2 regions of the Rhizobium sp. AN80A genome follow, and region 2 is predicted to be linked to the other one. Evidence: predicted binding sites of a transcription regulator. Region 2 holds the regulator's gene; the other holds the start of a gene.
What was found. The regulator PhoB, encoded in region 2, activates phosphate uptake and scavenging genes when phosphate is short. The targets are predictions, from matches to a motif close to TGTCATNNANCTGTCAT.
Positions count from the first base shown of each region.

Region 1: a site for PhoB is predicted at 1,647-1,663, ahead of P3R82_RS27170 (1-acyl-sn-glycerol-3-phosphate acyltransferase). Genes of this name have one in related genera too.

Region 1 covers NZ_JASJPX010000003.1:3,147,358-3,151,545, forward strand. Annotated here, with positions in the region: gene P3R82_RS27160 (TraB/GumN family protein) at 1-484, opposite strand, end outside; gene P3R82_RS27165 (tyrosine recombinase XerC) at 628-1,563, opposite strand; gene P3R82_RS27170 (1-acyl-sn-glycerol-3-phosphate acyltransferase) at 1,706-2,653, shown strand; gene P3R82_RS27175 (AAA family ATPase) at 2,675-3,820, shown strand; gene P3R82_RS27180 (primosomal protein N') at 3,875-4,188, shown strand, end outside.
Region 2 covers NZ_JASJPX010000003.1:2,384,685-2,388,872, reverse strand. Annotated here, with positions in the region: gene pstA (phosphate ABC transporter permease PstA) at 1-208, shown strand, start outside; gene pstB (phosphate ABC transporter ATP-binding protein PstB) at 223-1,038, shown strand; gene phoU (phosphate signaling complex protein PhoU) at 1,082-1,795, shown strand; gene phoB (phosphate regulon transcriptional regulator PhoB) at 1,832-2,515, shown strand; gene P3R82_RS23445 (GcrA family cell cycle regulator) at 2,597-3,142, opposite strand; gene P3R82_RS23440 (aspartate aminotransferase family protein) at 3,570-4,188, shown strand, end outside.

The DNA of each region.
Region 1 (4,188 bases), 760 kb from region 2:
GCCGGGCATAGTCCTCGGGCGACAACAGTTTTTCGACCGTGGTGCCGTCGGTGAACATCATCAGGTCCGGCTTCGTCATCAGCGCCGCGGAGGCCTTCTTCTCGTCGAGAATTTCGTCGGATTCGATGATGATGGTGTCGGCGGCATCGTGAGCGGCCTGGGTGCGCGGCGGCAGCTGCAGGACGCGCGGATCGGTCACATGCATGCTGCCGAGCAACCACGAGGGCTTCATGCCGGGCTTCTCGATCTTCCAGAAGATGCCCTTGCCGTTCGGCACCGCATCGCCTTCCCTGACGACCTGCTCGTAGCGCGCCGGATCGCTGATCTTGAGATCGTCGAGTACATTGCGGCCGGTGCAGGCGCCCGCATCGGCGGCCGATGCCGGCGAGACCGAGACGAGGGTGGCGATCAGAAGTGCCGCCAGCAGGACGTGAATGGCGGCGATCAGCCAGAGCGCGACGTTGCCCGATGATGCCGGCCGCATCGATGATCGATCCGGGGATACCAGGCGGGGATTGCGGTGGCCGAGCGAAATCGTCATGATGGTGTTCCGGTCACAAGGAGTAATGCACGAGCTTTACGCGCTCGGCTGATGATATTCCTTTAAGAGAAGACGTTAACAAAGGATTACGCCCGGGGGTGGGCGCGGTCGTAAACGTCGAGAAGCCGCGATGCATCCACACCCGTATAGACCTGGGTGGTCGACAGGCTGGCGTGGCCGAGCAGTTCCTGGATGGTTCTGAGATCGCCGCCGCCGGCCAGGAGATGGGTGGCGAAGGAGTGGCGCAACGCGTGCGGCGTCGCCGTCTCCGGCAGACCGAAGGCGCCGCGCATCTTTTGCATGGTGCGCTGGACGATCGCCTGTTGCAGCTTGCCGCCGCGGGCGCCGCGGAAAAGCGGCTGGTCGGCGGTGAGATGATAGGGGCAAAGCGCCCGGTATCTGTCGACCGCCTCGAAGACGATTGGAAGCAGTGGCACCAGGCGGGTCTTGTTGCCCTTGCCGGTGACGCGCAGGGTCGTGGCGCCTGATGCGATGTCGCCGGGCAGGAGATCGAGCGCTTCGGAGATGCGCAGGCCGCAGCCGTAGAGCAGCGTCATCACGGCGGCGTCGCGGGCGGCGATCCAGGGCTCCTCGTGCAGCTGCGCCTCGTTGCTGACGACGGTGACGGCCTGGCTGTCGGAGAGCGGCTTGGGGAGCGATTTCGGCTGCTTCGGCGAGCGGATGGCGCCGGCGCCGGCGGCGTTCACCAGGCCCTTCTTTTCCAGATGGCGCAGCAGCGAACGCAGGCCGGCGAGATTGCGGCCGAGCGAGCGGGCGCCGGTGCCGTCGCGGCGGCGGGCGGCGAGGAAGGCGCGGAAATCGGCGGGCCGCAGCGCCTCGATGTCCTTGAGCGTCGTCGGGCCGGCGAGATGGCCGGTCATGAAGGTCAGGAACTGGCGGGTGTCGCGCTCGTAAGCGTCGAGCGTGTGCTGCGAAAGACGTCGTTCGCCGGCTAGGCTTTGCAGCCAGGCGCCACGTTCCGCCATCAGCCGCGCATCGGCCATGATCAGGAGTTCATTCACGTTTCCGCCTCTTGAATTTGCCCGTCGGGCCGCCAATTTTGCCTGAGGGACGGTTATGGAATCGCTAACATCGGCCAAGTGCCTGTCATGCTTCGATCATAATAATCGCGATAACTGGTTTCCCAACGAGGCAGGATCTTGCATGGCACGGCGCCACCCCACGACGGCATTCGGACAGTTCGCAGAAACGATCGCGCTCGTTTCCCAAGGTAGGCCAGGACACATCGTCGACACGCTGATCGCCGAACGCGGGCAACGCATCGTTGGCCACCCGCTGTGGCCGGTCATGCGGCCGTTTCTCTACACGCTGCTGCGCTACAACAAGGCGATGACCTTCGCCAACGACATCGCCAACATGCCTGGATTCCAGTGCTTCGAGTATATGAGTGATCTCCTCAATCTCGATATCGGCGTGACCAATGCCGAGCGGATTCCCGAAAAGGGCGGCTTCATTCTCGTCAGCAACCATCCGACCGGGATCGCCGACGGCGTCGCGGTGTTCGACCTGTTGAAGTCGCGGCGGCCTGATATGATGGTGTTCGCCAACCGCGATGCGGTGCGCGTCAATCCGCGCTTTGCCGAGATGATCATTCCGGTCGAATGGCGCGACGAGCACAAGAGCAAGCTGAAGGCGCGCGAGACGCTACAGCTGACCAACCACGCGGTGCGCGAGGGCAAGGCGACGGTGCTTTTTCCCTCCGGGAGGATCGCCTACTGGGCGAACGGCCGGCTCAACGAGCGGCCGTGGAAGACGTCCGCCGTGGGACTGGCGCGCAAGTACAATCTGCCGATCCTGCCCGTCCACATGACGGCGCGCAATTCCGGGCTGTTCTACTGGTTCGCCAAGTGGTCGACGGAGCTGCGCGACATGACGGTGTTCCACGAACTCCTCAACAAGCGCGGCGACCGCTTCGATTTCATCATCGGCGACATGATCCCGGTCGAGCATCTTGATGGCGATATCAACGACGTCACAAGGGCGCTGGAGACGCATACCGTCGAGGCGCTGAAGCTGGATGGCGACGCGCGGTTCCAGCCGCTCGTCGAGCCAAGCCTGCCCGAGATGGCCGATGCCCATTCATTTCGCTGAGCGGATGGGGTAAAGCGGGGCATGCAACTCCGCTCCATGTTCGCCCAGAATTACCGGTCGCTGCGCTCGATCCGCATGGATCTGTCGGAGACCTCGCTGTTTCTCGGCGAGAACGGCGTGGGCAAATCCAATCTCTATCGCGCGCTGCAGCTGGTGCAGGCGGCGGTGACCGGGCGTCTGGTGCGCGAGCTCGCGGCCGAGGGCGGCATGTTCTCGGTCTTGTGGTCGGGCACGCGCAAGCAGAGCGACGGGCCGGCGCGGGTGCGGCTCGAGGTCGAGCTTCTGGACGAGGAGCGGGCCGTGACTTTCCGCTACCGGGTCGAGGTCGGCCTGCGTCCGCCCGAGGCCGCGGCCGGCTTTCCGCTGGAGCCGCAGGTGAAGGCCGAGGAGCTGGTCGTCGATCACGGGCGGCCGGTCACGATGATGAAGCGGGCGGGGCCCGCCATCCACGTGCGCGATGGCTCGGGCCGCATGCAGGATTATCCGGACCAGGCGCTGACATCAGAGACGGCGATGGCGCTGCTTGGCGATGCCGGGCATTTTCCCGAGATTGCCGCCTTTCGCCGGGTGGTGGCCAACTGGCGCTTCTTCCATGGTTTCCGCACCGATCGCGCCTCGCCGCTGCGCCAGCCCTGCCTTGCCGTGACCGGGCCGATGCTGGACGAGGACGGCGCCAATCTGGCGGCGGTGTTCGCGACGCTGAGGCACACCAGGCAGGATACCGTCGATCTCGACCGCGTCGTCGCCTCGGCCTTCGGCGGCGCGCGGCTCGTGGTGCCGGAGCCGGAGGAGACGGCGTCGTTCGGGCTCGCCTTTCCCGATTTTCCGCATCGGGTGTTCCAGCCGCGCGAATTGTCGGACGGGCAGATCCGCTTTCTCGGGCTGGCCGCGGCGCTGCTGTCCTACCGGCTGCCGCCGCTGATCGCGCTCAACGAGCCGGAAGCGAGCCTGCATCCCGATATGCTGGAGCCGCTGGCGGACATGATCGCGACGGCTTCGAAGAGCAGCCAGGTGTGGGTCGTCACCCACTCGGCGCTGCTGGCGGAAGCCGTGCGCGAGCGCTGCGGGGTCAGGCCGCGCAAGGTGATCCGCGAGAACGGCGCCACCTGGATCGAGGGCATGCGGCTGACCGGCACCATTGCCGGCGAGGACGATGATGACGATTGATAGCGCGATGTCGCGGGTTTCATTTTTTTGTCGTTGCGGGCATGGTCGCGCCCGATGAGCATAGATTCGTCCGACCTCTTTGGCCCGATCGAGCCGCCGCCCGCCGTGCGCACGGTGTCGGTGCTCGTACCCATGCCGGCGCTCAGGCCCTATTCCTACTCGGTGCCAGAGGGCATGGCGGTGGAGCCCGGTTCCGTGGTGCAGGTGCCGCTCGGGCCGCGCCAGGTGATCGGCGCCGTCTGGGAGGGGGGCGACGAGGGCGTCGATCCAAAGAAGCTCCGGCCGATCACCAAGGTGTTCGACTGCCCGCCGCTGTCCAAGGAGATGCGCGATTTCGTCGACTGGGTGGCGGGCTATACGCTGTCGCC
Region 2 (4,188 bases):
CGGCATGGTCGCCTTCGTCGCCAATGCGCCGACCACCCCGATGGATCCTTCCACGGCTCTGCCGGTGCAGGTCTACATGTGGGCAAACGAAGCCGAACGCGCCTTTGTCGAGCGCACGTCCGGCGCCATCATCGTCCTGCTCCTGTTCCTGATCGTCATGAACCTCGGAGCCATCCTCTTGCGTCGTCGCTTTGAGCGCCGCTGGTAAACGGAGTAAACATCATGAACATGTTGACGGAAGCAGCAGTTGAGAAGGCGCTAGACCAGAAGATGAATACCATTCCGTATAAAATGATCGGCCAAGACGTCTCGGTTTACTACGGCGACAAGCGCGCGCTTTTCGACGTGAAGCTGAACATCCGCGAAAACACCGTGACGGCTCTCATCGGTCCGTCGGGCTGCGGCAAGTCCACTTTCCTGCGCAGCCTGAACCGCATGAACGACACGATCGACAACTGCCGCGTCACCGGCAAGATCACGCTCGATGGCGATGATATCTACGATCCGGATATCGACGTCGTCGAACTGCGCGCCCGCGTCGGCATGGTGTTCCAGAAGCCGAACCCCTTCCCGAAGTCGATCTACGAGAACGTCGCCTACGGCCCGCGCATCCATGGTCTCGCCAAGACGAAGGCCGACATGGACGTCATCGTCGAGCAGAGCCTGCAGCGCGCCGGCCTGTGGAACGAAGTCAAGGACCGCGTGCATGAAGGCGGCACCGGCCTCTCGGGCGGTCAGCAGCAGCGTCTGTGCATCGCCCGCGCGATCGCCGTCAGCCCCGAAGTCATCCTCATGGACGAGCCCTGCTCGGCGCTCGACCCGATCGCGACCGCCAAGGTCGAGGAACTCATCCACGAGCTGCGTGAAGCCTACACGATCGTCATCGTCACGCACTCCATGCAGCAGGCGGCCCGCGTCTCGCAGCGCACCGCCATGTTCCACCTCGGTAACCTTGTCGAGGAGAACGACACCGACAAGATGTTCACCAACCCGGACGATCCGCGCACCCAGGATTACATCATGGGCCGCTTCGGCTGATCTCCGAAACCGGTAAACCTCAGGACATTCAAGGATAAGCCCCATGGCATCGACACATATCTATTCCGCTTATGACGATGATCTCAAGTTCCTGACCCGCCGTATTTCGGAGATGGGCGGCCTTGCCGAGCAGATGGTCTCGGACGCTGTCCGGGCGCTGGTCAACGGTGACATCTCGCTCGCCCAGAAGGTCATTTCCGACGACGTGATCCTGGACAACGCCGAACGTGAAGTCGGCGAAAAGGCCATCATCACGATCGCCCGCCGTCAGCCGATGGCCGCCGACCTTCGCGAGATCATGGGTTCGATCCGCATCGCCGCCGACCTCGAGCGCGTCGGCGACCTCGGCAAGAACACCGCCAAGCGTGTCATCGCGGTCCAGAGCACCGGCGTTCCGCGCAAGCTCGCCCGCGGCCTCGAGCACCTCGCCGAACTGGCGCTCGTCCAGCTCAAGGAAGTGCTTGACGTCTACACCAGCCGCGTCGCCGACAAGGCGAAGTCGATCCGCGAGCGCGACGAGGAAATCGACGCGATGTACACCTCGCTGTTCCGCGAGATGCTGACCTACATGATGGAAGATCCGCGCAACATCACCAGCTGCACGCATCTCCTGTTCTGCGCCAAGAACATCGAGCGTATCGGCGACCACGCCACCAACATCGCTGAAACCATCTACTACATGGCAACCGGCGCCCAGCCGGAAGGCGAGCGTCCGAAGGACGATACGGCTAACACCGTCGGCGCGGTCACGGAATAAGCGTGACGGACCCGCGCCACCAGGAGACCGAGACGAATGATCCCAAGAGTAGCAGTCGTTGAAGACGAAGAAGCACTGAGCGTGCTTCTTCGCTATAACCTTGAGGCCGAAGGCTTTGAAGTCGATACCATCCTTCGCGGTGACGAGGCCGAGATCCGGCTGCAGGAGCGCACGCCCGACCTTTTGATCCTCGACTGGATGCTGCCTGGCGTATCCGGCATCGAACTGTGCCGTCGCTTGCGGATGCGCCCGGAGACGGAGCGCCTGCCGATCATCATGCTGACCGCCCGTGGCGAGGAAAGCGAACGTGTTCGCGGCCTTTCGACCGGCGCCGACGACTACGTCGTCAAGCCGTTCTCGACACCTGAGCTCGTTGCCCGCGTCAAGGCGATGCTGCGTCGCGCCAAGCCGGAAGTTCTGTCCTCGCTGCTGAAGTGCGGCGATATCGAACTCGATCGCGAAACCCACCGCGTCCACCGCAAGAGCCGCGAAGTCCGCCTCGGACCGACCGAATTCCGCCTGCTGGAATTCCTGATGTCGTCGCCGGGCCGCGTCTTCTCGCGCTCGCAGCTGCTCGATGGCGTCTGGGGCCACGACATCTATGTCGACGAACGCACCGTCGACGTGCATGTCGGCCGCCTGCGCAAGGCGCTCAACTTCTCGAACATGCAGGATGTCATCCGCACCGTTCGCGGCGCCGGCTATTCCATGGAAGCGTAAGCGCTTCCAGTTCTCACGATCCAACGAAAAACGGGCCCCGCGAGGGCCCGTTTTCTTGTGTTCCTTATCCGGCTTTCCGGGTCATGCGACCCGGTTGGCTGCCTTGCGGCGCTCGTTGACCGGCTGGTAGGCCATGCGCTGGTGATAGGTGCAGTAGGGCGACGTATCCGGGGACTCGCAGCCGCAGAAGTGGAAATCATCGGTCAGCGGATCGCCGACCGGCCACTTGCACGTGCGCTCGGTCAGTTCCGTGAGACCGAGGCGGCGTGAAATCGGAACGACCACGTTGGCGGACGGACGGAAGCGAACTTCCTCGATCGCATCGATGTCCATCTCTTCCTTGAGCATCGCCGAACCCTGTGGGCGGGCGACGGCACGGGCGGGCGAGATGCGCGCGGAATTGAAGTTGCTGGCGGGGCGTGGCGTGGATGCCGCCGGGCGCTTCGGCGCTCTCGTCGCCGTCGTTGCGCCGCCGGCCTTGGCGCGGCCCGGAAGGTTCAGGCGGTGGACCTTGCCGATGACGGCGTTGCGGCTTACACCGCCAAGTTGTGCCGCAATCTGGCTGGCGCTCAGGCCCTCGGCCCAAAGCTTCTTCAGTCTTTCAACGCGCTCGTCTGTCCAGTTCATGCCCTGTCTCCGCCTTATTAGCGTTGGTGTAGGCAGAATCCTTCACCCATGGCACGGACGTGTCCGGACCAAGAAACGCTTGCTCGATTTTGGTGACTAGTTCCGCCGCATGCAGTCTAGTAATTGAGTTTTAACCTAGAGTGAGGGCGACTCCGTGACAAGAGTCGGTTGAATCGCGGCGAATCGATTTCTCGGTTTTCCCCAACTTGCTGGATGGTAGAGTCATTTCTGCAACATTAGCTGTTGATAGCTCGCCGGCGCCCCGATGCTTGCTTGACGCATGCGGCAAAAGCTCAGTTTTGTTGACATCGCACTGCGAAAAGACAATAGTGCCCCTCGCCGCCGAAAGGCGGCATTTTTCATTTCCGGGCACCCGCTTTTAGCCGGAGTCCGGGCCAGTGTTGAGCGAATGACAGGAGATCGCGCCATGGCTGAAGCCGCGCCGCTTTATGATACCTACTCTCGTGCCCCGCTGCGGTTCGAGCGAGGAGAGGGCGTGTGGCTGATCACCGAAACCGGCGAGCGATATCTCGATTTCGGCGCGGGCGTTGCCGTGACCTCCGTCGGCCATAGCCACCCGCACGTCGTCGGCGCGCTGAAGGAGCAGGCCGACAAGGTCTGGCATCTGTCCAACATTTACGAGATCGCGGGCCAGGAGCGTTTCGCCAAGCGGCTGACGGATGCAACCTTCGCGGATAAGGTGTTCTTCACCAATTCGGGCGCCGAGGCACTGGAATGCGCGATCAAGACCGCGCGCCGCTACCAGTATTCGAAGGGCCATCCCGAGCGTTTCCACATCATCACCTTCGAGGGCGCCTTCCACGGCCGCACGCTGGCGACCATCGCCGCCGGCGGCCAGGAGAAGTATCTCGAGGGCTTCGGCCCCAAGACGCCCGGTTTCGACCAGGTGCCCTTCGGCGATATCGAAGCCGTTCGCGCCGCCATCACCGATGCCACGGCCGGCATCCTGATCGAGCCGGTGCAGGGCGAGGGCGGTATCCGCCCGGCGACCACCGAGTTCATGAAGGCGCTGCGCCAGCTCTGCG